Regions from separate parts of the Bilifractor sp. LCP21S3_F8 genome, predicted to be linked through region 3. Evidence: riboswitches for the same ligand, from Rfam matches in the RefSeq annotation. Region 3 holds a riboswitch; each other region holds the start of a gene.
The links. Region 3 has a riboswitch for cobalamin ahead of ACTQ3A_RS08905 (ABC transporter substrate-binding protein). Riboswitches for the same ligand answer to the same signal wherever they lie in the genome.
Positions count from the first base shown of each region.

Region 1: another riboswitch for cobalamin. It lies ahead of ACTQ3A_RS05585 (FecCD family ABC transporter permease); the one in region 3 lies ahead of ACTQ3A_RS08905 (ABC transporter substrate-binding protein).
Region 2: another riboswitch for cobalamin. It lies ahead of nikB (nickel ABC transporter permease); the one in region 3 lies ahead of ACTQ3A_RS08905 (ABC transporter substrate-binding protein).

Region 1 covers NZ_JBQKIK010000008.1:19,530-29,409, forward strand. The annotation lists gene ACTQ3A_RS05580 (EAL domain-containing protein) at 1-3,749, shown strand, start outside; cobalamin riboswitch at 3,862-4,047, shown strand; gene ACTQ3A_RS05585 (FecCD family ABC transporter permease) at 4,205-5,257, shown strand; gene ACTQ3A_RS05590 (ABC transporter ATP-binding protein) at 5,258-6,391, shown strand; gene ACTQ3A_RS05595 (hypothetical protein) at 6,515-7,162, shown strand; gene ACTQ3A_RS05600 (aldose epimerase family protein) at 7,513-8,565, opposite strand; gene ACTQ3A_RS05605 (ABC transporter substrate-binding protein) at 9,074-9,880, shown strand, end outside.
Region 2 covers NZ_JBQKIK010000010.1:74,714-84,593, forward strand. The annotation lists gene ACTQ3A_RS06730 (ABC transporter ATP-binding protein) at 36-995, opposite strand; gene ACTQ3A_RS06735 (ABC transporter ATP-binding protein) at 988-1,788, opposite strand; gene ACTQ3A_RS06740 (ABC transporter substrate-binding protein) at 2,006-3,640, opposite strand; gene ACTQ3A_RS06745 (ABC transporter permease) at 3,622-4,497, opposite strand; gene nikB (nickel ABC transporter permease) at 4,494-5,435, opposite strand; cobalamin riboswitch at 5,565-5,765, opposite strand; gene ACTQ3A_RS06755 (diguanylate cyclase) at 5,833-7,020, shown strand; gene ACTQ3A_RS06760 (ATP-binding protein) at 7,075-8,508, opposite strand; gene tnpA (IS200/IS605 family transposase) at 8,841-9,242, shown strand; partial or broken gene ACTQ3A_RS06770 (hypothetical protein) at 9,243-9,880, shown strand, end outside.
Region 3 covers NZ_JBQKIK010000017.1:14,640-24,519, reverse strand. The annotation lists gene ACTQ3A_RS08925 (hypothetical protein) at 34-159, shown strand; gene ACTQ3A_RS08920 (hypothetical protein) at 408-707, opposite strand; gene ACTQ3A_RS08915 (ABC transporter ATP-binding protein) at 810-1,571, opposite strand; gene ACTQ3A_RS08910 (FecCD family ABC transporter permease) at 1,571-2,656, opposite strand; gene ACTQ3A_RS08905 (ABC transporter substrate-binding protein) at 2,672-3,838, opposite strand; cobalamin riboswitch at 4,018-4,194, opposite strand; gene ACTQ3A_RS08900 (hypothetical protein) at 4,364-4,669, opposite strand; gene ACTQ3A_RS08895 (peptide deformylase) at 4,666-5,076, opposite strand; partial or broken gene ACTQ3A_RS08890 (glucuronate isomerase) at 5,436-5,921, opposite strand; partial or broken gene ACTQ3A_RS08885 (mannonate dehydratase) at 5,923-6,012, opposite strand; gene ACTQ3A_RS08880 (glycoside hydrolase family 1 protein) at 6,186-7,481, opposite strand; gene ACTQ3A_RS08875 (family 43 glycosylhydrolase) at 7,497-9,287, opposite strand; gene ACTQ3A_RS08870 (family 78 glycoside hydrolase catalytic domain) at 9,271-9,880, opposite strand, start outside.

The sequences.
Region 1 (9,880 bases), on a different contig from region 3:
TGCAGCCTGTGATCCGCACAATGACAGGACGGGTGAGCGGATTCGAGGCATTGGCGCGATGGGAAGACCCGGAGCTTGGGATGATATACCCGAACGTGTTTATCCCTGTTCTGGAAGAGGCCCAGCTGATCAACCGGCTCGACCGGTATATTCTGGAGCATGTTCTCTACCTCAGCCGTGACCGGATGGAGAACGGACTTCCACTGCTTCCGATATCCATGAACCTTTCCGCCTATGATTTCGAGGTGGTGAACCCGCTCGATACGATTGAGAAGCTGGTCAGCCGTTACCATGTACCGAGGAGTGTCCTCTGCTTTGAGATCACGGAACGGATCATGCTCCGCAACCGTCACAGCATGGTCAGGACGATTCAAAGGTTTCAGCAGGCAGGATATCAGATCTGGATGGATGATTTCGGAAGCGAATACTCGTCCCTGAATTCTCTTCATAATTTCCAGTTTGATGTGATCAAGATTGACATGGGATTTTTCAGTCATTTTGATGATCGAAGCCGGCAGATTATTACCTCTGTTGTAACAATGGCGAAAATGCTCGGGGTGGAGACACTGGCAGAAGGCGTGGAGACGCAGGAGCAGGTTTCCTTTCTCAAAAAAATCAACTGCGGTCGGATTCAGGGATATTATTACGGACGTCCGATGCGCTACGAGGATAGCGTGACGTATATCCATGGCAGAGGCATGCAGATAGAGAGTCCGGAGGAAGCACATCTTCTCGACGCCGCAGAAGACATCAATATAATTTCGGATTCCCCTACTTCGCTTTTTAGCTTTGATGGGAAAAATATTGTTCTTCTGATCGAAAATGATGCGTACCGGAGGGAGCTGAGAAGTGCAGGTACGCAGAGTATGGAGGAGGCGAATGCCTACCTCAGCGATGAGGGATCTCCAGTGAGAGACAGGTTTGTCCAGCTTTTGCAGAGAGCATTGAAGTCACATGCGGAAGAGAGCATGGTGTACGCGGACAACGGCCAGTATATGAAGGTAAATGTCCGGTGGATTGCGGGAGATGCGCGGCGCTGGGTCGGGGTGGCACATATCTACAATATCAGCAATAATGCCTCACTGCAATTTGCGAAAACCCTTGACCATACGCTGCGGAACATCTTCCAGCTGTACGAGGGATTTTATCTGATTGATCGTGGATCAGAAGAGGTGAAAATTCTCCGGTCCAGCCATCCGGAGATAAAATCTCGGGATGGCTTTTCTTCGATAACAGCGTTTGTCCGGTACTTCAGGGATGAATTGATCTATCCGGACGACAGAGATCGTTTTCTTGCTTTTGTTCAGGCTGAGAATGCTGAGACGGAAGGTGGAAGTACAGATAAGGGGATCAGGGCAGAGATACTGCGTGTGCGGACCGCTGACGGGACATACAGGTGGGCGGTGTTTGAAGCGCTGGTGCTCTATAAGAGTAATGCAAAAAATCTTCTTCTCTGTGAGCGGGAGGATATATGGGAGAGGAAAAGAGATAGGGATGCTCTTCTTCCTGAATTTTGTCAGTCGTTCGGAGTGCCGGGATACGGCACAGATCCGACGGAGGAGGTGAAGGATGGGGATCTGTTCCGGACACTCTGCGATGCATCTCCTTATGAATTCTTCTGGATGGACAGACAGAGAAAGCTTTTGGGCGCAAGCAGAGAATTTGTCAGGAGAATCGGGCTTTCCGACGAGAAGGACTATCTTGGCAAGACAGAATCAGAACTGGGATGGCATATCGATTCTGCCGCAGCGGAGCTGGAGGAGAAAAAAGTTCTGGAGATGGGCGTCAGGTCGACATCGGCCAATGAGCTGGTACTGACCGGAGGCAGACTCGACGGAATCGAGATTACCCGTGTTCCCTGGTACCATGAAAAGGAAATCGTGGGAATGATGGGAATGATCAGCGGTGATCGGGCAGAGGACAGAAAGAAGGAGGTGCGCCTGGGATTTGTCGACCGCGACACAGAGCTATTGAGTTTTCGCGGCGCGATAGAAGCCGGATTGATATATGCGGATCAGTATCGGCTGAAAAAAATCGATTATACAGGACTTTTAATTGATGTTGCCGCATATGCCGAGGCGATGCGGGAAAGCACCGAGAAGGCAAAGGTGATTCTGACCGAAATATCTGCGACACTGAAAAAACTGATGAATCCGGAATGGGCGATCGCGCGGATCGGGCTGTGCTGTTTTCTGTGCTTCTGCCGCAGGGATCATGCCGGAGATGTTGAAGAGAAGATTGACAGGGTATCCGGAATGCTTCCGACGCTTTGGAGAAAGCTCGGAATTCAGGCTGATCCCGTTCTGGCGCATGCGATTGTCTACGGGTCGGAGGTAACGAGCCTGGACGAGATGTTCATGCTGCTGATCCGGAGGATCAGCAGCACGGAGAAGGCGGCTCATGGGGAGAGCCCATATGTCGGGGATTACATTGACCTGAGACGTGAGGTGTTCGACAGCCTGACGGAACATGTCATTGTCAGTGATCCCAGAACATACGAGCTTGTATATATGAATCGTTCTGCCCGAAGGGATTTTGGAATAAAACCGGATGGCAGCCTGAACGGGTGCCGCTGTTATGAGGTGCTGGAAGGTCAGGATGTTCCCTGCGGCGACTGTCCGAATCTGTTGCTGCGGAAGGATTGTGCGTATGAGGCATCACACCTGAACCGGAGAAGGGGAGCAAAAGTACTGATTCGTTCTGCTCTGACAACATGGGAGAACCGGACGCTGAGGCTGACGGTCGAATTTGATATCAACAAGTATCTGCATGCAATAGCAAGGGATCACGAGCTGATCTATCAGGAGATGCGGGCAAATGAGGCAATTTCTCTTGGTATGGCGGAAGAGGATCCCGGAACAGGAATTGAGAAGACGATTGCATGTATCTCTGAAAATATGAGACCGGAGCGCTTCCTGATCTTTGAGGAACGTGATGACAATACAGTTAGTGCCACCTATGAATGGACGGCACCCGGTGTCTTCTCTCTGAAGGAGGAACTCCAGAGCATTCCTCTCTCGGAATTGCGGGCGCTATATATGCGGTTTGCGACAGAACATGTGGTGATGGTCAGTGATATGGATGCCTTTCAGAAGGAAAATCCCGATTTTTCCATGCGAATCCATGATGTTCGGAGCTTTATCTCCGGGCAGCTGAAGATCTTGAATCAGACAGAGGGCTTTACGATGGTTATCAATCCGGCGGCGGACACCTTCCGTAACACCAGCGTGCTGCTTTCCACGCTGACGGATTTCATAGCAATTATGATTCGAAACAGGAACAGCGTGCATCAGCTGGAGAAACAAAGCATGATTGACCAGATGACAGGTGCCGGAAACCGGAGGGCTCTTGAGCGGCAGATCCGCGAGTGGAAGGGTGACGGTCTGCTTGGAGTGATTTCCGTTGACCTGAACGGACTGAAGAACACAAACGATACGGCGGGACATCATGCCGGCGATGTGCTGATTTGCGAAACAGCCCGGGTTCTTCAGGAATGCGCAGGTGAAAAGTATGTGTTTCGCACGGGCGGGGATGAATTTATCGTTCTGACAGAAGATCTGGAGGAGAGAGATATCAGCCTGCTGATACGGCATATGCGTGAGAATGCAGAAAATAATGGAATCAGTATGGCAATTGGGTTTGCGGCATGCCGGGGGAAGGTTACGGACTTTGACGCGCTGCTCACCAGGGCGGATTTCAATATGTATAAGGATAAGGGACACAGTTTCCGCAGAAGAAGGGATGATTGAAGGACTGAAGGAAGTCTTATATCCGCAGTGCGGTATATTTGACACTTTTCAGCCGGTATCGTATAATCGTTGCAGATAATTGAAGAGGGGGCCTTTCAGTGCATCTGGTCTTCTTTGCCTGCCTGGCAGCAGGAGTGCAGAAGATCTGTATGAGAATAGAGAATCAGGTGAAATTCCTGAGCGATCCGGTCACTGTGAGCAGCGAACCATTCCGTTATGTCATTGTGTCCTAGAGCATGAGAAGACAGGAACCGGTGCTTGAGCTGTCAGCCAGGAGAACTGCTGAGAGGTTTTGTAGATATGCTTCCGAAGAAAGCAGATTCTGATGGCTTGGGTGTTTTGCCGGATTTCCGGCGGAACCGATTAATACAGGTTATTTTTTCAGGACGAATGCTTCGGCATTCGTCCCTTTTCATGTATAAGATCATTGAAGTTGAAAGGCATACTTGCGAATGATGAGTGACAATGAAATCAGCAGCTATCACGCTGAGAATCTGAAAAGGAGAATGCGATACACAGCGGTCTTTGCCGTTCTGGCAGCTGCGTTTCTGATCGTGACCGTGGTCAATATCAATACCGGCAATGTCGATATTCCGATTAATAAAATTTTGAGAGCTGTTTTTCTCCGAATCGGCTCAAGGGATGATATGAATATCATCTGGAAGATCCGTCTGCCGCGGATTCTGATGGCGGCTATTCTCGGAGGAGCGCTCTCTCTGTCCGGATTTCTGCTGCAGACATTTTTTGAGAATCCAATCGCGGGTCCTTTTGTGCTCGGAATATCTTCCGGCGCAAAACTGATTGTCGCGTTTCTCATGATTCTTGTGGTGGCCAGGCACGGAGCGGTGTCCTCCTGGGCCATGATCCTTGCCGCGTTCGCGGGGTCTCTTGTGTCAACCGGCTTTATCCTGCTGGTCTCCCGGAGCGTGCGGAATATGTCGGCGTTGCTGGTTGCCGGAATCATGATCGGGTATATCTGTACTGCGCTGACGAATCTTCTCGTTACATTTGCCAGTGATTCGGATATCGCCAACCTTCACAACTGGTCTCAGGGAAGCTTCTCTGGTATGACCTGGGACAATGTCCTGGTGGGCGGAATCATCATCGGAGCTGCGTCTGTCCTGGTATTCCTGCTCGCGAAGCCGATCGGTGCCTTTCAGCTTGGTGAGGCCTACGCGCAGAGCATGGGAGTTAATGTAAAGCAGTTCCGTGTGGCCCTCATCCTGCTGTCCAGCATCCTCTCTGCAACGGTGACGGCATTTGCCGGTCCGATTTCTTTCGTGGGAATCGCGGTGCCCTTCCTGATCAAGCGTGCGCTGAATACGGCAAATCCGGTCGTGGTCATCCCGGCCACTTTCCTTGGAGGCGCCGTCTTCTGCATGATCTGTGATCTGATCGCAAGGGTCGCATTTGCGCCGACTGAACTGGAAATCAGCACGGTGACCTCGATTTTCGGAGCACCGGTCGTGATCTTTATGCTGATACGGCGGCAGAAGGGAAGAAGATAAATGGAGAAGGTACAGAGCGAGGAAAAATATTATCTCCACCTGGAGGGTCTGTCGGTCGGGTATAACGGGAAGCCGGTGATCCGCGATATTGAGATCGGAATCCGGCGCGGTGAGATTGTTACACTGATCGGACCGAACGGCGCGGGAAAATCTACAATATTGAAAAGCATCACGAGACAGCTTTCTCTTGTGGAGGGAGAGGTTGTTTTTGATCTGAAGAATTTGTCGGATTATTCGTTCCGAGAATTGTCTTCGCGTATGGCTGTTGTTCTGACGGACCGTCTGCATCCGGAGCTTATGACCTGCCACGATGTGGTCGCGACCGGAAGATATCCATATACGGGGCGGTTGGGACGGCTGACGGAAGAGGATGAACGGAAGGTAGATGATGCGATGAAGGCGGTTCAGGCGCAGGAGATTGGCAACCGCGACTTTAACGCGATCAGTGACGGGCAGAAGCAGCGGGTGCTGCTCGCGAGGGCGATCTGCCAGGAACCGGATATCATCATCCTGGATGAGCCGACGAGCTTCCTGGATATCAAGCATAAGCTGAAGCTTCTGTCGATTCTCCGGGATATGGCGAAGCAGAAGAATATAACAGTTGTGATGTCGCTGCATGAGATCGATCTGGCGATGAAGATTTCTGACCGGATAATCTGCGTTCACGGCGATAAGATCTTCCGGAGCGGAACGCCGGAGAGCATTTTTCACGAGGACACGATCCGTGAGCTGTATGAAATTGACAACGGCTTTTTTGATCCGATGTTCGGAAGTATCGAGCTTCCGAAGGTCGAGGGAAATCCGGAAGTACTGGTACTGTCATCCTGTGGAACGGGGATACCGGTGTACCGCAGGCTGCAGAAAGAGAAAACGCCTTTTGCGGCGGCAATCCTGTACACGAATGATGTCGACTACCGGTTGGCGCGTCTTCTTGCTTCGCAGGTAATCACCGAAAAGCCCTTTCATGAGATTTCGGACCGCGCTGTCGCCGAGGCGCTGGAGGCGGTAAGAAACTGCGCAAGGATCATCGATGCCGGTGTGACAATCGGTCCGGGAAACCGGAGAATGCAGGAGATTCTCGATGCGGCATATGAAAGTGGAAAATGTGTGAAGTACAGGGCTTCAGATACATAGGAACATGGTTTCAGATACATAAGGGTATGTCTTCAGATACATGAATGTATGTCTTTAAATACATGACGATAGGGTTTCAGACACAGGAGTGTATGGCTCTTTTTATGACAGGAGGGAAATAAAATGAAACAGAGAACAGCAGCAATCTTATGTGCAGCAGTTATGGGAGCGTCGCTTCTGGCCGGATGCGGGACGGGAACGGGAAATTCGGCTTCTGGGACATCTTCTGCAGCGCAGATTCAGTCACAGTCAGGGGCGGAAGAGACTGCAGCCTCGTCCGGCGTTTCCACTGCATCGTCCGCGGCCGTAAGCACATCTTCATCCGATGCTGCCGGACAGTCATCGGAGACCGTTGCCGGTAGTGTTTCAACGTCTTCAACAGCTTCTGCGGGAGCAGAGGTGCCGGCTGACGGAACCTACACGGCCGAATTCACATCCGACAGTCCGATGTTTAAGGTGAATGAGGCAAACGACGGCAAGGGAACCTTGACGGTGAAGGACGGGAAAATGGTCATTCACGTAAGCCTGACCTCCGAAAATATTGTGAACCTGTTTGCCGGGACAAAGGAAGATGCTCAGAAGGACGGCGCAGAGCTTCTTCAGCCGACCGTAGATACGGTCACATACAGTGACGGAACGACAGAGGATGTGTATGGGTTTGATATTCCGGTTCCGGCACTTGACAAAGAATTTCCCGTTGCTCTGATTGGCAAAAAGGGAAAATGGTACGATCATATGGTCACCGTTACCAATCCCGTTCCAAAGGCATGACTTGTGCTTTCACTCCATTGATGTCTGGGACATGTTGAATGAACAGGGATTTTTTGCTGAGATGAACCGGAAAGCGGTTTCGGAAAAGGTTGAAAAAGAGATTTAAAAAGAGATTTAAAAAGAGGAGTAAAAAGAGGACCGCCGCACTAAGCATATTGCGTTAGTGCGGCGGTCCTCTTTTACGCGAACAGTGAGCCGCAGCCGAATGCGAAGTATTCGTGTGCGGCGAGCGTCGCGATAGCGAGATAAAACTCGCGCAGCGTGTTTTATCTCGTTTTGATAGCGGATGGGGCAGCGGGATAACACCGGAAAACGTATCCTATCTCCCGTTGGGCAGTCCGAAGAAAAAATTATTTCCGGAAGCTAAGTTTATAGGTAGTTGTGGACTCATACTTCTGACCGGCCGGGAGAATGGGACTTGCGAAGCCGTCGATGTTGATGCTGTTCGGAAAATACTGTGTTTCGAGCGCAAATCCGCATCTTCGGTCGTAGATATGTCCGGACTTTGCTGTGTGGCGCGTGACATAATTTGCCGTGTAGAGCTGCATGCCGGGAAGATCGGAGTATACATCCAGCTGAAGGCCGGTGACGGAGGAGAAGACCTCTGCCATTTTCCGCGTCTCGCCCTTGTCCATGGCAAAGACAAAGTTGTGGTCATAACCGTTACCGAAGCGCAGCTGTTCATCATCTGCCTCGATATCGGCACCGATGGACTTTCCGTTCCGGAAATCAAAGGGTGTTCCATCTACATCAAGGAGTCTGCCTGTCGGAATGGTTCCGGCGTCGATCTCCGTGATTTTGTCTGAGAACAGCTTCAGATTGTGATCCAGAATGTCTCCGTTTCCCTCGCCGTTCAGATTAAAATAAGAATGATTTGTCATGTTGCAGAGGGTGTCCTGATCAGAAATCCCTTCATAATGGATAGAGAGACAGCCATCCTTGTCAAGCTGATAGGTCACGGTTGCGGAAAAGGCGCCCGGATATCCCTGATCGCCATCAGGAGTGTCAAGTGTCAGAGAAATTGAAGCACCGTCCGCAGCGATGCCCTGCGTCTTCCACATTCTTTTATAGTAGAAATCGGGACCGCTGTGCAGGTTGTTCTCACCGTCGTTTTTTGCCAGGTGGTATGTCGTACCGTTCAGTACAAACTGTGCGCCACCGATCCGGTTGGCATTCCTCCCGACGGTTGCACCGAAGCAGGCATCGCTCTTCTCATAATCAGAAGCATGGTCATATCCGAGGACGATATCTACAGGAGTCCCATCATCATCTTTTACAGCAAAAGATACAAGAGCAGCGCCGTAATCCGATATTGACGCCGTGTATCTCCCGGCGTGTATGGTGTACAGCGTCGTCTGCTGTCCCTTAGCTGTTCTGCCGAAATCTTTAACCCAATCGCTCATAAATAAACCCACCTTTCAGAAATACCTGATACTTTTCGCGCCGGATTCATTCCGGTGCCATACTCTGTTATTTTACAGCAGTTTACCTGTGAAAAACAGATGAAATCACGATTATCGCTGTGCTTTGTGCCGCTTAAGCGTCACTTCATGCTCATACCTGTTGTCGTCGCTAATGTTCTTGCCCACTGGTGAGCAAGCTCCCCGTGGGCCAAGAACATTGCGACTGGACTTATACAGTAAAGGTGCACAAAAAGAGGTGCCTCGATTTGAGAGTATTAACGAAAAGTTGATTTGCTATTGAAAACGTTTCCAACAGGTGCTATTCTCTAAACATAGAAAACGTTTCCAATGAAATCCGAATATGATACAATCCTTTAAAATAAAGGATTTAAAGCAATTTTGATTCATGGAGAGGAAAAGTTCGAAAACGTTATCTAAAGGTAAGAAAAAGCTCGTGGGAAAATAGATTCCCGCGGCTAAAATGTGTAAATCAAAGGAGGATAAACACATGAAAAAGAAAGTTCTCAGTCTCGTACTCGGAACAGCAATGGCAGCTTCCATGTTCGCTGCCTGCGGATCTTCAACATCTTCAACAAGCTCTGCTGCTTCTTCCAGCAGTGCAGCAGACAGCAGCGTTGCATCCGCATCTGCCGGCACCACCGAAGATGTTGCATCGAGCAGCGCAACAGCATCAACCGGATCTGACGGCGGCAAGGTATACATGCTGAACTTCAAGCCGGAGACAGATGACGCCTGGCAGGATCTGGCGAAGACCTACACCAAGCAGACCGGAGTTGAGGTAAATGTACTTACCGCCGCTGACGGACAGTACGCGACCACACTTCAGTCTGAGATGGCGAAGTCCGAAGCACCGACAATCTTCAACATCGGATCTTCCACAGACGCACAGACATGGGATGATTACACATACGACCTGAAGGATAGCGAGCTCTACAAGCATGACAGCGATCACAGCCTGGATGTTGTATACAACGGCAAGGTTGCTGGTATCGCGAACTGCTACGAGGCATACGGCATCATCGTCAACAAGACAATCCTTGACACATACTGCAGTCTTGACAACGCAAAGATCTCCTCTATCGATGACATCGACAGCTTTGACAAGCTGAAAGAGGTTGCTGACGATATCCAGAGCCGTCTGGACGAGATCAACAAGGCAGGCGGATATGATCTGACCGGAGCATTCACCTCCGCAGGACTGGATGACTCCTCATCCTGGAGATTCTCCGGACACCTTGCGAATATGCCGCTGTACTACGAGTTCGTAGACGACGGACTTGAGGATCCGACAGCA
Region 2 (9,880 bases), on a different contig from region 3:
AAGCAATTTATAACGGATATTCAAATGTGAGTATTTTAGCGACCATTTAGAAAGCAGGCAACGGTATGACCGGTCTCCAGTCCGGTTTCTTTCAACACAGGGGATCTTTCCGCACAAACCGGCATAGCACAGGAACACCTCCTGCAGAACTGGCAGCCGCGGATCTCAAAACCGGTATCCGCCAGACCTAATGTTTCCACATGGATTGCCCCTGTATTCTGGTCACGGACAGAGAAAATAGAATCCAGAAGCTCTCTGGAATAAGGATGGACAGCATCTTTCAGACTTTCTGAACGAAGTTCTTCCACAACCGAGCCCGCATACATAATCTGAATTCTGTCCGAAATACTACGGACCACTGCCAGGTCATGTCCGATAAACAGATAGGTAAGCTTCTGTTCTTTTTTTAAACGTACCAGCAGCTCCAGAATCTGTTTCTGAACAGAAACGTCCAGGGCGCTCGTCGCTTCATCCAGGATAATCAGGGAAGGATGAATGGAAATAGCCCTTGCGATCACCACCCTCTGCAGCTGACCTCCGCTGAGCTGATGCGGGAACCGGGTCAGCAGTTCCTCCGGCAGTTCAACCATCCGCAACAGTTTCTCAACTTCTTCCTCAGCTTTTCTGCGTGGCATCAGATTAAAATAAACAAGCCCGTCCTCCAGAAAAGTTCCGATCTGCATTCGAGGGCTGAATACCGTATACGGATCCTGAAAAACCATTTGAATTTGCCGGTATATCTCTCTTTTCCTATCCTTTCTGTCCGTATATTCCGACCCGTTCAGACGGATTTCTCCGCTGTCTGCCGGTGTCAGAAGAGTGATCAGCCTTGCCAGGGTACTCTTTCCGCACCCGCTTTCTCCGACAATTCCAAGACATTCCCCGCGGTTTATATGAAAACTTACGTCACGAACGGCGGGAATCATTCCTTTCTCACGACTTCCGGATTCAAAGCTTTTGGACAGATGACTTACTTCCAGCAGCACATCACTCATTTTTTCCTGCCATCCTTTCATCATCAATTTCAATCACAGAATCAAGAAGTGTGCGAGTATAATCTGTCTGGGGACAGGAAATAATATCCCTTGTATTCCCCCACTCCACAAGCTTCCCGTTTTGCATAATACCAAGCTTGTCTGACATACACGCCGCGACTCCGATATTATGTGTCACAAGAATGATGGAAGTTCCATATTTTCTGCGCAGTTCCATCATTTCATATACTACCTGAGCCTGCATCGTAACATCCAGCGCGCTGGTGGGCTCATCGGCCAGCAGAAGCTTTGGTTTCAGGCTCATGGCCATGGCAATGCCGACTCTCTGACGCATACCTCCGGATAATTCAAAGGGATACGCATGCAGAATTCTTTCTGTATCTTTCAGATGAACACGGCTCAGCATCTCTTTTTCCTTCTCTAAGCAGTTTTTTCTGCCTCTGTACCCGTGGGCTGTCAGATATTCCTTATACTGGGCTCCAATCCGCGATATGGGATTCATATAACGTCCGGTATCCTGAAAAATCATGGCGACCTCTTCTCCACGCAGTTTTTTTAATTCGCTGCGTTTCCGTTCCAGGTTGCTGCGTCCAAACAGAAAACATTCCCCTTTCGTCACGGCTCCATCCGGAATCAGGCCCAGAATCACATGAAGGAGAGTTGATTTTCCGCTTCCACTCTCTCCGACAATCCCGATTATTTCTCCGGAACGTACAGAAAATGTAATGTCGTCAAGAATATTCACGATGCCGTCATAAGTAAGGGAAATATGATTCAGCTCCAGAATTTCCATAAGTTCCTCCCAAGCGTAACGCTGTGTCAGACGCTCTCCGAAAACGAGATAAAACACGCTGCGCGAGTTTTATCTCGCTATCGCGACGCTCGCCGCACACGAATACTTCGCATTCGGCTGCGGCTCACTGTTCGCGTAAAAAGAATCTCCCTGCACGATGTGATGCATGCAGGGAGAACACGCTTCCCTTCGGAATGATTCTTCCGTCAATAAATCGTCAGTCTATTGACATTTTATTATCGATAAAGTAATAATCGATCGGATAAGGTGTTATATTATGTACCTTGCTGTTTGCTACAACGTAATTTTTTTCTCCGACCAGCCAGATGCTCGCGGTATCCTGAAGAAGAATTTTTTCCGCGTCAATCGTCAGTTTCTTCCTGCCATCGGTATCAAATGTACTGGAAAGTTCGGAAATAATGTTGTCAAGATCTTTGTTGCTGTAATTCATGGAATTATCCGGCCCGTCGGTTTTGTAAAGCTGATCCAGGAACCACTGCGGGTCTCCGGTGGAAAGACACTGCCAGTTTGTACACAGGATATCATAATCCTTATTTTTCTCAGATTCTGTAATATCATCCTCAAGATTCAGCTGTATATCTATACCCGCTTCCTTTGCCATTGACTGTACCGCCTCCAGCATCGTTGTATAATCTCCCATAGAATAAGTGATCTTCAGAGACAAATTTTTGCCGTCTTTATCAACGATGCCGTCTCCGTCACTGTCCTTGTATCCGGCCTTCTCCAGCAGACTCTTCGCCTCATCCGGCTTATAGGTCTGTCTGTCCAGATCGTCATATCCATAGGGCGCGGATGCCGGGTACGGAGCGCCTGCCGTAGTAACTCCCGACCCCAGAATGCTGACAAGTGAATCATAATCTATGCAGTCCGCAAGGGCTTTCCTCACATTAGTATCCTTCAGTGCTTCATTTGCCTGGTTCAGAAGCAACAGACGGATTCGTGCGCCAGTCGTATTAAGAGCCTGGTATGTACTGTCATTCGCGAAGGTATCAATATCGGTAGAAGCCACTCTCTGCACAATATCCTGCTCGCCCGACTGCAGAGCCAGTCCCCTTGTGCTGTCATCTTCAATGCAGGTTATCGTAATAGAATCGATATCGGATGCTCCGTTCCAGTACCCATCGTATTTCACTTCGTCAATTTTTTCATTCACTGTAAAATCCTTCACCATGAACGGACCGGTTCCGATCGGCTTATTTGCGTAATCCTGATCATCTCCAACCTTAATAATGGAGTAGAGTGGTTCCGATAAATTTGCCAGGAAAGCGCCAAACGGTTCCGTGGTCTTGATGGTCAGATTCTGTCCGTCTGCCTCAATGGTATCTATTTTTGCTGCGGTTACCGCTCTCTCCTGCACCTGCATCGCCCTCTCCAGAGAAGCCTTGCAGGCAGCTGCATCCACCGGCGTTCCATCCTGGAAGGTCACACCGTCACGGATATGGAAAACCCATGTCTTATCATCTGTCTGTTTCCAACTGTCCGCAAGAAGGGGCTGAAGCTCATAATTTTTATCGACAGTTACCAGCGTTTCGGTAATTCCGGCACGGCAGGTTGTCCACCCGTCATATTCTGTCGCGGGATCCAGACTGGTTCCAAACCAGTAAAGAGCTGCGTTCAGGTGTTTCTCTCCTGCTGTGGATGCATTGTCACCGGCTCCGGAAGTAACTGTGGTTCCGGTTTCCTTCGATGTGGACGAAGCCGCTACAGATGCAGCGTTCTGTGAAGCGGATGAACCCTGAGAAGTTCCGGCTGCAGAGGAGCCGCATCCGGCAAAAAGTGTACATGCCATAACAGCCGCACAGGTAAATGCAATCAATTTGTTTCGAGCCATTTTTTAAATCTCCTGCCTTTCTTTTTTTGTTTTTCAAAACGAGGATCTAATATATCTCTAAGGCTGTCGCCTAAAAGATTGAACACAATGACATGGATGACAATCACCATGCCGGGCCAGAAAATCAGCCATGGGGCAGACTGTATAAACTTCCTTCCTTCACTGAGCATAAAGCCCCATTCCGGAACAGGTGGCTGGGAAGACAGTCCCAATAAGGACAGCCCACTTAGGGTAAGCAGATTAGAGCCGATATCCTGTGTAATATTGACCAGAAGGTACGGAACTACGTTTGGCAGAATGAGATGAAAAATCATATCTTTTTTCTTCAATCCACCCAGCCTGCCTTCCTCTACATAATGGTTTTCCTTTTCAGAAAGCACCAAGGCTCTGGAAACCCGGAAATTTTCAGTCCAACCAACCAGCGCCATGGCTAGCACAGTGTGCCACAGGCCAGGACCAAGAACCGTAACCAGTGCAATGACAAAAACCATGGAAGGAACCGCCATCACAATATCCGTTGCTCTGGACAGGATGTTATCCAGCCATCCTCCCGCAAAGCCTGCTGTGACCCCAAGCAGGATGCCAAGAACTGAAACAATTGCCACAACCAGAAAGACAATTAACAGAGAAGTCCTTCCTCCCCAGATAAGTCTGGACAGAATGCAGCGTCCAAGCTGATCTGTTCCCAGCGGAAACTCCCTGCTGTGAGAAATCATGGAAGCAGCATAATCATTGGCAATCGGATCATGCGGCGCAATCCATGGAGCAAAAATCGGTATCAAAATCAACAAAACAGCAAGAAGGAAGAGGATGACGAACTGCGGACTGCTGAGTGCTCTTTTTATATAATATTTCATCCTTTCCTTCCTCCCAGCCGGATCCTTGGGTCCAAAAACTGATACGACAGATCCACGACCAGGTTGACCGTTACATAGATGATTGCCATCCAGAGAACATAACCCTGGATAATCGGATAGTCTTTCACAGATATCGCATCCACAGCCATCTTTCCAATTCCCTTCCATTCAAAGATCGTTTCCACAATCGTTGCTCCCCCAAGAAGAGATCCGATTGACATGCCAAACATCGTAATCACAGAAAGCAGCGAGTTCGGCAGGATCTGGTGCCAGATAACATGCCATTTGGAAAGTCCCCTTGCCAACCCTCCATTCAGATAATCCTTGTTCAATTCTTCCAATGCACTGCCACGCAGTCTTCTCACATAGAGAGAAACCATCCAGAAAGAGAGTGTCGCTGTCGGAAGAATCAGATGTTTCAGATCTCCCGATCCCAATATCGGAAGAGCTTTCAGCTTTACTCCGAAAAAATACATCAGCAGTGTACCGACCCAAAAGCTGGGCATACTCACCCCCAGAAAGGAGATGAAGCGCAGAAGATAGTCAATCCATTTATTCTGAAAGACGGCGCACAGGATCCCCAGAGGCACTGCGATCAGTATCGTCAGTATAACCGTAGAGACCGTCAGAATAACCGTATTCGGAAGACGGCTGGTCAGTTCACTCCAGACAGATGTTTTGTAGTAATATGATGTTCCGAGATCACCATGCACAGCACGATTCAGCCATCGCCCATACTGAATCGGAAACGGATCATTCAGGCCCATCTCTTCTTTGGTTTCCTCGACCATTTGTTTGTCCGGCTTTGCTCCAAGTCTGTCATAATAAAGAGTCACCGGATCAGAAGGTGAAAGATACGTAAGACCAAAGGTAAACAGAGAGAGAAAGAACATTATCGGAATGACAAAAAGAATTCTTCCAATCAGGTATTTTTTCATGACACCCCTCTTTTCAGGCAAAAGAAAAAGACCGTTTCCGTGAAACGATCTCTGACATTTAAACACGCAAAAGATTCTGCCTCCAGGAGCAGAAATAATTTGCCGTCATTAAGTCATACATCGTGACCACACTGACATTTTTTACAAGCAGGTCTCCTGACTTATGGCTTCCTGCGGCACGCTTCCTTCCCATCCATAAAGACAGTGGATAACCAGCGGACGCATCCAATTACAGTTGCGAGACAGTACAGGTCTTTCACCTGTTTCCCTATTATCAGAAATCCCGATCTAACGATATGGCATTTCTGCACTTGTAAAAGATATTTAATTAAACTTGTTTTACTATAGTAACACCATTTTATATTTTTGCAAGAGAAATTATTAAATCCGGATTTAAATGTGCTTCTTCCGGATTTCTGCTTCTTTCAGATGGCTGGCGCCGTTTCATCATATCCGCCTGGAGCACCGGAATCATGCAGTACATGAAGGAGCGCGGCGGATTCTCACTTTCCGAATCAACTACCGGGCGTACCTGGCCTGGCAGGTCGAGGACAGCATATATGTCGATGACCGAAACGAACGTTTTTCCGCGATGGTCTCCTCGCTGGATCCTTCCCTGTCTCTCCCGGAACTGATGCAGCGCATCGCGGACTCTTATGCCTCAATGGACCTCGACGGTGCCTACATCGTTCTCGACGATCGGATCGGAAGCGGGGAATTAGAGGAAGGCTGTTTTACCACGGAACACCTGAATCTCATCGAAGCCAGAGAAAGTGCCCCGGAAGACCAAAACGAACCAGTGCAGTTGCGGTCGGACTGTGCGGACAGAGAACGTGTCCTGGAAGTGCAGAACGAACCGGGCATGCGGCCCATCCGGTTCAAAAATATAGCTGCTCTGAACAAGCACCTTGACGCGATCCGGGAAGGATCCTATACCCTTGTATTGCCGCTTCATATCCGAAGCCTCTGCGCAGGTTTCGTCATTCTCCGCAATCCTCGTTTTATCATAAAAGAATGGCGTTTTTATGAATTTCAGGATATCGTGCTCCATGCACTCACCGAATGGGATACAAACCGAAAGCTGGTGAACTCCCTCTCCACCCTCCGCGAGATTTATTACCGTGATCTGCTGACCGGTCTGTACTCCAAGAACGCCTTTGAACCGCGCTTTCTTCCATGGCTCTCAGGCGAGCTTGACAAAGGCAGGTTCATTGCAATATTCTTCCTGGATATTGACGGCTTCAAAGAAATCAACGACACCAGGGGACACGCCTACGGTGATCACATTCTTCAGGTGACCGCATCCGCTATTCTGCGCGCCGTCCCGCCGGACAATTTCACGTACCGATACGGCGGCGACGAATTTGTGGCGATCATCTCCTGTCAGAACGAGGAAACCATCGCACAAAGCCGCAGGCGTATTCTTGAGTTTCTGGCGCAGGATCAGATTTCTGCCAGCATCGGCACCAGCTACCCGGTCCTGGACTGCCCGCCAGACCAGCTTTATTCACGCATCGAAGAATATATTCACGATGCCGACGAGGACATGTACCGCTGCAAAAAGATTCATCACGCGGCACGGTAAACGCCTCCCCTGACAGATCATCCTTTGACAACCGATCGACAGCATTTTCACCGTTTAATCTTCATGGTTTTCACCATGACCGGGTATGCTCTTTCCTTCCCGAAGACAAATCCGAGCCGTTGGGGACTTAATGTTTCCGTCTCGATATATTATACCAGATTGAATCATTGGATTGATGATCTCTTTAAGAAAGCGAGTTCTTTGCGAAAAGCCGACGTGAGCCTGAAGTTCTTTGACCGGCTTGGGGCCCTCCTCTCTTAATAATCGAATAACTTTTTCTGTATCGGGCATCTGTTCTTCAACCCACGCCTGCACCATAGGTTCATAAAGTCTGTCAAACAAACGTAGATCCAGAAACCCAGGATAGATGGAAACAACAGGCTGAAGACGATCCTCACTGTCACGATAACTATCTATCATCGTCTGAAAGCCGGTTCCGCCACGCTCCATTAAATTAGCCACATCCAAGCATGCCGCAATAATCGAATTTCTTCGGATCGACGGGATCGTCCCTGCCGGATAGGCCTCGTAGCTTTTCGGAAGCAGCCATGAACCTGGAGACACAATATCAAGCCTGTCACTGTAAATATCCACATCAATCTGTGTTCCTGCTATAGAATAATCTCTGTGCGCAATCGCATTGACCATTGCTTCTCTGACAGCTTCTTTTGGGTACGACCGGATCTCCTCTCTTCCCCCGTTTTCCGTCTTTCTCCAACCTGTTTTTGTATTTCTTTCAATGAAGTTTAACGCACTTCTGAGCACGTGTGATAGAGAACCTTTGAACCTGTCGCTGTCAAGAACAGTGCCGGTTTTCGTCTTTCCACGCCACAGACGGCAACTCACCAGAGTATCATCCCCGATATAATCATCCTTAAACATCAGGAAACCAGATTTTGCAAATCCATTCTTTGTGACGATCTCCTCATTCTGCAGTTCCTTTAAGGTCGGAGCAGACTTGTCTTGACGAAATTCTCTGCACAAGTCAATATACTCAGTCCATCCCTCTTCCTCATACAGAACATCACTACTTTCGTTATCAACACCATGTTTTCGTTTTGACAAAGATATAATGTCTTCCGGTGTAGCTGGTGTGGAGTTGCCGTCCCCCTTAATATAAACCGTCTCATTGAAATCGCCTTCACGGTAACGCACGATGGAATCCGATGGTGCAACGTGAACGGCAAGAACAAATTTCTCTGCTGCCTCATCAATGCTCCGCATCATGTAACTGATTCTGACATGCGGAAAAATATGTCGGTCATTGACTGTTGCAATCAGATTTTTCGTCCGGTCAATGTCGCCCAGATCTATTCCAAATGCCTCCCCATCGTTTGAAACGCCAACAAATAGAATACCTCCATCCCCATTGGCATATCCAACTAGTGATTTCGCCCATTTCACCGGATTGTCCGGATTTAACACCGCCTTATATTCATACTTCCTGTCTTCTGCAATAACATCTGAGTATAATTCCGTGATTCTCATGAGACAATCCTCCGCATTTTTTCTTTCATTACCATATCAAACATTGTTTAACATTGCAAGAACATTGTTATTAACATTGTTCGACATTGTCTCGATTAGGAATGTTGAATCTCAAACCTCAAATCCTATGAGCTGATATGACTCTATTTTTCCGCATAAAAGCTGGGCTTAAAGCCTCTGGAAAAGTCTTTTCAAACATTGTTACAGACATTATTCAAACATTGTTACAAATAATTAAGCGAGAAAGCCCACGGTTTCAACCGTGGGATGATAGCGTCAAAGAGCAAATTGTTTTGATTGAATATGTGTACAAAATATTGTATCATATACACATGAAGAATGAATATAAACACACCAAAACAACTGTATCCTTGATTCACTATCACTTGGTGTTTTGTCCAAGATACCGTCGAAAGATCTTTAATATTCCAGGCATAGAAGAACGTTTCAAGGCATTAACTTCTGCGGAATGTCAAAAACATCATATCGATATTCTTGCAATGGAATGTCACGTTGACCACGTTCATATGTTTGTTAGCGTATATCCCCAGCAGAGCATTCCTGATGTGGTAAAACAGATCAAAGGAGCGACTTCCCATCAACTGAGGGAGGAATTTCCCCAGTTAGCAAAAATGCCGTCCTTATGGACACGTTCTTATTTTGTAAGCACAGCCGGAAATGTAAGTTCTGAAACTATAGAATGGTACATCCACACACAAAAGACGAGGGATTAGATGCACACCGTAAGATTACTGTTAGCCACAACCAGATACGACGAAACGGTCATAGAAAAGCGTTTTCATGCCATTAGCCATATCCATAACGTAATCGTCAAGCATGCCAAAAAACGTCTGAAAAGACTGTCATATGATGCCGAATATCAATCTCTAAAAGCAGAATATAAGAAGCTCCTGAAAAAGGATACTCTCTCAATAGAGGAAAATACAAGGCGAAAACTGATCTCCAGGCAAATGGCAGAAATCATTCGGACTCACGGTTTGTCTGAGTATGCTTTTCAGTCATACATCAAAGTCTGCGGAAAACAGTTTCGGAAATGTCTTTCCTCACAGCAGATACAAAAAGAAGCCACCCGTGTCTGGAAGGGCGTCGAAGCAGTCCTCTATGGAAACGGGAAAGAACTTCATTTCAAAAAATACAGAGATTTTCATACGATCTGTGGAAAGACGAATACCAATGGCGCAAAATTTCAAAAAGAGTCTTGTTCCATTCAATGGCTTGGGCTGAATATCAAATGTAAACTTCCAAAAAATCAAGATTATCTTCTGGAAGCCTTGGATTCGGAAATCTCCTATTGCGAAATGGCACGAAAGATGTTTCCAAATGGCTGGCACTATTATGTTGTTTTGTATCT
Region 3 (9,880 bases):
TGCTTTTCTTATGTCATTTTTAGGAGAAATCAGATGAGAGTATTTTTGAAGCTATTTACAAGAGATAAGCCCAGGGATTCAACGAACGGCTCCGGCTTTCGCTACTACTTCGGCGGCACAACTTCCGGCAATACGGTAACGGAACGGTCTGCATGCTGATTCCCACTGTATAATCGTCTAAAGCCCTGTACTCTTATTTTTGACCTTGCACCCTTTTTCTCTGCTGCTACACATTAACAAATGGCAATACCCTCTCACTTTTTTCTGCGGTCTCTGAGTTCTATATAAGTGAGCAACGCACCCCTCAATTCCTCACTGAATCCGTCAAGATCCGTGGCAGAAATTGCCCCTTCGTCCAAAAGATTCATCGGAATAAATTTCATATTGTGCAGCGGCATCACATGCAATCAATCATCTTCGTCACCTTCACCGAGTCCATAGTTAAGGAACTCATTATATCTCGCGTTGGCTGTCTCCGCCTCTTTCTTCGCGATCCACCGCTCACGGTCGCTCATGATTGCCAGCATCTCATCAGCGATTTCCTCCGCTGTCCGCGGCTTTGCGGCATACAGATATGCCGTCATGCGGCGCATGGTCTTTTCCGATCCGAGATTCTTTGCAATCGCCTTGCCGAATTCTTCCGGGTATCCCATATGAATGATTGTCTCAGGCAGCTCGCGATAAGCCGCTTTCCATGATTCTATCACGACGCTCGCCGCACACGAATACTTCGCATTCGGCTGCGGCTCACTGTTCGCGTAAATAAAAATCCAGCCCGAGAAGGCTGGAAAAAACGGGATCAATGTTCATCAGGAACGCAGATATATGATATGCATATGCCCGTCAGCATCGTAGACAATCTGGCTTTCTACATGATAGACTTCCCTGATCATTTGTGTCGTGAGTACTTCTTCCGGCGTTCCGCTGGCCAGGATCTGTCCGTTACGCAGAACATAAAGTCTGTCGCAGAACATGGCTGCCATATTCAGGTCATGAATCGCGGAGATGACAGTAATATTCAGGCTTTTAACAATATCCAAAAGCTCCAGTTGATAGGTAATGTCCAGATGGTTGGTCGGCTCGTCCAGGATGAGGCACGGCGTTTTCTGCGCCAGTGCCCTGGCAAGAATCACTCTCTGCTGTTCTCCTCCAGAAAGAGTGGAAAAACTTCTGTCCGCCATAGAAAGCATATTTACCTTTTCTAACGCTTCCCTCACAATCCGATAATCCTCCGCGTTATCTCTCTCAAAGGCAGATTTATGCGGTGCTCTTCCCATCAGGACTACCTGCGTGACAGAAAAATCAAAGTTATAATAATTATGCTGTGCCACCACAGCCATTTCACGGGCAGACTGTTTATAGGACAGGTGCGCGATATCCTTCTGATTGATATAAACAGCCCCCTGATCTGGTTTCAAAACCCGGTAAATACATTTCAGCAGAGTAGATTTTCCGCTTCCGTTGGGTCCGATCAGTCCGATGAACTCCTGGTTTTCCGCTTTAAAACTGACAGAACTAAGGATTTCTCTGACTCCGTAGGAAAGCCCGATATCTTTTACGCTTACATCCATTACTGACTGCCTCCAAAACCATAGGATTTGCTCGCCATCAGATAAATAAAGCACGGCGCTCCGATCATGGAAATCAATATTCCAATCGGCATTTCAGAATTTGGAAGGATCACCCGGCATGCCACATCTGCCCAGATCAGAAAAACAGCGCCGACCAGTGCCGTCACCGGAATCAGTCTCCTGTGGTCTGTGCCGAAAAACATCCGTACCACATGTGGTACAATCAATCCCACAAACCCGATGGTTCCCGCGGAATACACCGCAATACCTATCATCAGAGAAGCCAGAACCATATACCAGCTCCGGATTTTCTGAAGATTTGTTCCAAGAGTAATCGACGTCTCGTCTCCCAGAAGCATCAGATTCAGATTTCTGGATTGTGTCCAGAATACAATGACTCCGGCAAGCACAATCGGAAGAATCCCGGGTACATCAGACCAGCTGGCGCCTCCCAGACTTCCCATCATCCAGAACGTAATTTGTGCCGTAGCATCCTTGTTATTAGCAAGATAGATAAAAAAGCTGGAGAAGGCGGAGCAGACTGCACTGACTGCCATACCGGCCAGAATCATTTTCCCTGCATTGGACGGACCGCCTGTATTCGCGATAAATAAAACGGCAAAAGAAGTCAGCATGGCTCCTAAAAAAGCCATAGCTCCTACCGCTCCGGCTCCGAAAAAAGATCCGGCTCCAAAAAGGATTGCCAGCGTGGCTCCCATCTCAGCGCCTGAGGATATACCAAGCACATAGGGATCCGCCAGGGGATTTTTTACAATCGCCTGCATGACCGCGCCACAGACAGAAAGCGCCATCCCCACGGCAATGGCAAGCATGACGCGGGGAAAGCGGATCAGCCATACAACATCGTGAACGGCTCCTGTATGGTAGGCATCAAATTTCCGGATGTGAAAAAGCTCCCGTAATACCACCTTATATACATCGGCAACTGAAATATCGGCATTACCGAAAGTAATGGATATCAGGACAGAAGCGGCCAGCAGCACGGCAAGAATAAGAACCGTCATTCCATATGCCGCAGCTGAAACCGGATGCTGTTCTGTATCTCTTTTTTTTCTCTTACGCACGTTCCTGTCACCTGCTTAAAAACTGAATCCGGCATCGGGATAAAGGCCCTTGGCAAAGGTTTCAATTCCATCCTGTGTCCTGGTTGCCGCAGCGTACATCTCGCTCAGCATTATCGGAACAACCCGTCCATTCTTCACCGCGGACAGGCTCTGAAAAGTCTTATCATCATTGAAGACCGCCAGCTTCTCATCCTGGATTGTCTGCGGATCATCTCCGGAATATGGCATATACACAACAAAAATAACATCCGGATCGGCTGCGATGATATCTTCCTTTCCCACTTCAGATGCATCCGGATTTGCCAGCTCTGCCCCCAGCTGCGTCACCATGTCGCCTCCAAGCGAATCCGCCCCGTAATTGGTGAATGTATCGTCATTGGATTCCAGAATCATAACCGAAGGCTTTTCCTGCTGGCTCCCTGCCTGAGCAAGCACATCTGCTATTGTACTTTTCATTTTATTAACGATAGCTTCTGCCCTGTCCTGAACATCAAAAATAATTCCAAGGTTGAGGATGTCCTGATACTCATTTTCCAGTGTCCGGGGGCTGTCATTACGGGCAGTATTGGAATTGATGTAAACATTGGTTCCCTTGTTGATCCAGTCCATCGTATCGCCCAGTGTTTTTTCCTGGAACAGAGACCCCCAGGACAAAATCATATCCGGTTCCAGCATCGTAACCGTTTCTTTGGAAGGAGTGAACTCATCCAGGTAATTCAGACTGTCAAAGGCGGCTTTCATGCTGTCCGGAACGGCATTGTCCAGTCCCGCAGCCGCTACGATGTGATCCTGAAGTCCCAGAGCAAGCAGTGTTTCTATACTGCCCTGATAGACGGCCAGAACCTTCTCCGGTGCTTTCTCGTAGGTGGTTTCGATCGCCTTTCCGTCCGAACCATATGTCTTAATTGTTACAGGATACTGCGTGTGTTTGGATGTTGCTTCCGCAGAAGATGACGTAACAACGGTCTCCTGTTCCGATACCTGGGATCCGGAAACAGCGTTTTCTGAAGATCCTACCTCCTGTTCCTTGGAAGCTGAAGTGACATTCGCTGCCACAGAAGAGGATGCGGCACTTTGTCCGGAATCTCCCGAAGAGGAGCCTCCTCCGCATCCGGCAATCCCTAATGCCAGACCGGATGACAGCATGACAGCCACAATCTGTTTCCATACTTTGTTTTTCATTTCCTTGATTCCTTTCTAACTGGAAATATGATGATTTGATTGAAGAGTATAATTACGGCATAAAAAAAACCGTTTTCCAACGAAAACGGCACAAAACAGCAATCAAAAACAAACCGGATTCTCTGCCCCGGTGTTTTGTCTCACAAGTTCTTTTTGTAATAACATTATCTGCCGTAACCGTTATTTACAAACTGCAAGCAGGCTTCCTGACTTATGGCCATATTCTGTACCGCCTTCCCAGGCACCCGGCCCAGTGGCATTCTGGCACAAAAAACCAATTACAGTTGCGGGACAGTACAGGATTCTCACCTGTTTTCCTTTTCGGAATTCTCCGCACTTGCAGTCGCTAATGGAAAACATTCTAACATATTCCAGTGAACGCAACAAGTATTTTCAAGAAAACCAACATCTCACTTCAGATTGTAATCATTTTCCCGGATTTCTTCGCGGCTCACCACACGGCTACAAATGTAAGGTCACTTCATATTATCAAAAATCACGAGAATGCAGCGGCATCACATGCAATCAATCATCTTCGTCACCTTCACCGAATCCATAGTTAAGAAACTCATTATATCTGGCGTTGGCTGTCTCCGCCTCTTTCTTCGCGATCCACCGCTCACGGTCGCTCATGATTGCCAGCATCTCATCAGCGATTTCCTCCGCTGTCCGCGGCTTTGCGGCATACAGATATGCCGTCATGCGGCGCATGGTCTTTTCCGATCCGAGATTCTTCGCGATTGCCTTGCCGAATTCTTCCGGGTAGCCCATATGGATGATTGTCTCAAGCAGCTCGCGATAAGCCGCTTTCCATGATTCCGGCGCACTCATATAATAACCCCCGCGAGATGGTCGCACTCATGCTGGATGATCTGTGCCGTCCATCCGGAACAGCTCTGACGGCGCCTCTTCCAGCTGCTGTCATAGTATTCGACTTCGATATTCTGATACCGCGTGGTCTTCCGGACACCGGGCAGTGACAGACAGCCTTCTTCCGTCTCATACGGTGTGTCTTTTTTCACAATGACAGGGTTATACATCACGACATTCATGAAGCCCATGTTGACAATGATGATTCTTTTCTTTACACCAATCATATTTGCCGCCATGCCGACGCAGTGATCCTGGTTCGCCTGCAGGGTATCCATGAGATCCTGTCCGACGGACAGATCCTGCCTCGTTGCTGCCTCAGATTTCTGTCCGAGGAAAAATACATCTTTAACTATCGGTCTAATCATTCAACATCTCCCGTACTGTAATATAATTGTTATTAAAAATTATTTTTTAATTGTAACGTATTATGGGTTAAAAGCCAAATATTCTCCTGCATATATAATTCTTCTTGCATCAATTGTCAGGCAGTAACGGCAGACACATACGTTCTCAACGCAAAATATGATATCAAACGAGATAAAACACGCTGCGCGAGTTTATCTCGCTATCGCGACGCTCGCGTAATAAAGAGGCTCGGACAGCGCAAGTACTTGCTGTCCGAGCCTCTGGCTTCTTTCTGTTATCTCTGTATTTTTTATTCTTTTTGCCGGAAACGGAACAGTTCAACAGCAAAAGCATTGATACTGAAAGGGCCGGGTCTCTATTACAAATCGAAGTACCTCTCCGCATTCCGGAAGCAAATACCTTCTACAATGGACAAAAGGGCCTTTTCATCATTTGGAAACTCGCCGTTTTCCACCCAGCCGCCGATCAGATCGCAGAGGATGCGTCGAAAGTACTCGTGCCGGGCGTAGCTGAGGAAGCTGCGCGAGTCAGTCAGCATACCGATGAATCCCGCAAGATAGCCGTCTGCGGCGAGAGTCGTAAGCTGATTGATCATGCCCTGCTTATGGTCGTTGAACCACCAGGCGCTTCCGTTCTGGACCTTGCTGACACCCCCGCTTGTCTGAAAGGCGCCCATTACAGTCACAAGGGCGGCATTGTCGTTGGGATTGAGAGAATACAGGATCGTTCTGGGCAGTTCCCCTGTATCGTCCAGTGCACCAAGAAAGGCCGCGAGTTCCTTGATAGACGGCGCATCGCCGATCGAATCGATGCCTGCGTCAGGGCCGAGGACACGAAACACCCGATTTAAGAAAACGGTCTATGCTCGCCTCATCTACCAGAAGTCGCGGCAGACCGAAGATGTCCCAGGGCGGATCATCCATATGAACGGCCATTTGCATCGACATGGAATCTCCTCCTTATTTTTGAAGACACACGTATTCGATACCACTTTATATTTCACCGGACAGTCTCGTTTCCTTGTATGCTCTTAACGCCATACAGGCCGCAGCCAAACCGGGCAATCCGTTGCTTATACAGTTTGTAGAATGATTTATCGAATGGACGTTTACTTTCTATAAGACCCCAGGAAGGCGAGGCTCTCCTTTGGCGTGCGCGTCTGTGTGGTGCGGTCGACGGCGATCAGTCCGAAGGTCATGGAAAATCCCTTCTGCCACTCGAAATTATCCAGCAGGCTCCAGTACATATAGCCCTTGAGGGGGATGCCGTCTTTGACGCAGCTCTCAACACCCGCAAGCGCCCGACGGATAAATTCCACCCGGCGCGAATCGTCCGAGACAGCAACCCCGTTCTCCGTGACGATCAGATCCCCTTTAAAGTCCTCGGCAACACGACGGATCACATGCTCCAGAGCCTCGGGATAGAACTCGTAGTCCATCTGGGTCAGTTCTGCTCCCTCGGGGCAGGGCAGCTGTCCGGCGGGACCGTACTGCGTGCGGGTATAATTCTGCACGCCGAGAAAGTCGTCGTCTGCGATAAACGGCAGGTAGTGCCTGAACTCCTCGTCCCAGGCAGCCTCGGCATAGCTCTCCCCTCCCGGCATCGCCTGCAGATCATGCAGGGAGAGCGTAATGCCCACCCTGATGTCGGGGTACAGAGCCTTAATAGCTTCCTTCGCCGCCTGATGCGCGCGAAAGACCAGTGCGTCGCCCTCGGGCGTGCGGGAGCTTACAAAGATCTGAGGCTGTGGCGTTCCGAAAGCCTGGTTGTTCTCGATGGCGGCGAATTTCATGTTCTCCATCATTTTCTTAAAGTTCATGCCTACTTGTACGGTACCTTCAGCTTTCTTCGCGCCAGAGTCCGCGCTCTTCGCCGCTTGCTCGGCCATCAGGCGGAAGCGCCTGGAGATCGCCGCTAACTGCAGGCCCATGTTAGCCTCGTTGATCGTACAGATGTAGTTCAGCTCCGCGCCGAGCTTTTCGGTAACGTAAGCGGCGTATCGGCGGAAGTACCCGATAGTGCTCTCCGCTTCCCAGCCGCCCTTGCGGATCAGCCATGCAGGGGAGGTGAAGTGCATCAGCGTCACAATGGGTTCTATGCCGTTCGCCCGACAGCAGCGGATCACGTCACGGTAGTGCTCAATCTCCCGCTCATCGAACTGCCCTTCCTCGGGCTCAATGCGTGCCCACTCAACAGAGAAGCGGTAGGCATTCAGCCCGGCTGCTGCCATCAGCTTTATATCTTCTTCATAACGGTGGTAATGGTCACAGGCTTCGCCGCTGGGCTCGATGAAGCTGCTGTGCGGCAGATGCTCCTGAATCCAATAGTCGCTGTTTCTGTTGTTGCCCTCAACCTGATGGGCAGCGGTCGCTGCGCCGATCAGAAATCCCTTCGTAAATGCCATTTTCTTCCCCCCCCCTTACAGTTTCACACACTTGCCCCTAGTGATACCGTTTTCGTTAAAAGCATCCACACGAACATAGTATTCACGGCCCTTGATCAGCGCACCGACACGCTGCGAGCCGGCCTTGAAAATCATATAGCTGTGATATAACTTCTCCGGCGAGGAACCGAAGAGGATGTTGTATCCCAAAGTGTCCATCTGTTCCCTGATCTGTACCACCATGTCCAGATCGCCCGTTCGCGCAGCAGAAAAGACCGGCTCGGCTGGCTTTTCGCCATCCCCCAGGCCAAAGACACGAAGACCGGAGACGCACGGCGCCTGCTCAAAGGGCACAGCCATATCGCTCAGGCGTAGATACCGGACATCAATACCTTCCTCGCGTATGATCAGATCATGGGGAAGATCGGTTTCGGTGTCGGACTTGTCCTCGATGACAAACCATTTTTCCCCATCAACGCTCCCCTCCAGCTTCCACTGCGTAATGCGCTCCGCTTCATCGATGTAGCGCGCCTGCGAGCCGGGACGGATCTCTCCCGGACAGGGAGTGTCGATCCTGTCATCAGCAAAGTTTACCTGCACGGCGTGCACCTTGAATTGCTTCCCGAGATCGACGCACAGCCACTCGTTGCGGCTGTTGCCTGCTGCCCGCCACCAGGTCTGCACGTTCTCTTCCGTTGCCATCGAAGGTTCGTGGCCAGGGACAAAGGAAGAAGCGGTCGCTGCCTTTCCCACACTCAGCAGCATCCAGGCCGGATCGCGCCAGGGATCGCCTTCAAGCGCCATCGGCCAGTCGCCGTAACGCTGGTTGCAGAAGAGTTCGCCATCATTATCAAACCCCGCGGGCCATAGACCCACGCGGCGCTCAAAGTCATGGTTCACCGAGATTCGCATCGTCGCCGTATGCCAGAAACCTCCATTTTTATCCCTCATCGTCGAGCCATGACCCGCACCAGGAAGGAAGCCGCCCGGCTTGTAGGAATAGGGGTTGTTTTCAGACAGCCGGAAGGGGCCAAGCGGGCTTTCTCCCACATAGACGCCGTCGGAATAGGTATTGTACTGCGTTCCGGGGGCGGCGTATTGCAGATAGTACTTCCCGCAATGTTTGTCCATCCACGCTCCTTCAATATAGGGTTTGTTGGAAAACATGCCGCGGATAAGTGGCCGAAGGTTTTCAGGGACCATGCTCTCCGTCATGTTCCTGGACTTGAGATATGCCTGATATCTTGCCTCGACCTCTTCCGCGGAGGCTGGCAGTGTGCTGTTGTCCTCACCGACGCGCTCGTAGCCGATCTCAAAGGGATGGCCTTCTACGACAGCAACCGCTTCGTTCCTCGGAAGCATAGTCTCTGGATCGAGCTCCACGCCGTAAATTGGCGTCTCGTTGGAACACCCCCAGTAGAAATATACACGCCCGTCGTCATCCAGAAAGAGATTCGGATCCCAGAATGGGAAAGAACCTTCCATGCGCTCATAGGGGCCGTTCAGAACATCTTTCGTGCGCCAGCGGTCACAGCTGTGCTCGCGTGCAGAGGCACAGAAGTACACATAATCTCCGATTACGCGTACATCCGGAGCGTAATCATAGAAAGGCAGCCCCTCCGGCAGACGATAGCTCTCCCAGTGTGCCAGATCGTCCGACACCCAGACACCCAGTGTCATGGACGCGAAGATGTAGTAACGACCCTTGAAAAGAATCATTGAGGGATCGGCTGCCTCACGGCAGATCTGCAGTTCTCCGCCCTTGCGCGGATCGGCATTAAACTGATAACGGTAGCTAACATTGATAGGGTTACAGATATACTTCATAATGGTATTCTCCCTTGGTAACTTCGTGTGTTACCCCGTTCGGCAGCTCGACCCTGGCCGGGGCGGGCACTGAAATATCAAAGACCAATCTTCCGTTTTTATAGCACCAGGCGCTTTTGACCGTGCCGTACAGCGTACGCCGCTCAGCCCTGGCAAACCCAAGGGTGGGATGTGGATGTGGATGGATCGTGAGCTTCCCGGCTTTGAACTGAATACCGCAGACACCATCGAGCAGCCATCCGGCAATTGCTCCGTAGGAGTAGTGATTGAGGGAATCGTGCACCGTGCCGTCCCTGCGCACTCCGTCCCAGGTCTCCCAGGTCGTGGTCGCGCCCTTCTTCACCGCGTAGAGCCAGCCGGGGCAATCTTCCTGCAGCAGAAGCTTATAGGCAGTGTCCGTATAGCCGCAGTCCGCGAGTACGCGGCAGAGATCAGGAGTAGAGAGAAAACCGGTATTCAGGTGATAGCCGTTCTGAACAACCAGATCATTCAGCGCTTCCGCAGCAGCCTTTGCTTCCCCGCTATCCAGCAGCCCGAAAGCAATGGGGCGCACGTATTCGCACTGGCGGTCAGATTTGATCACGCAGTTCTTT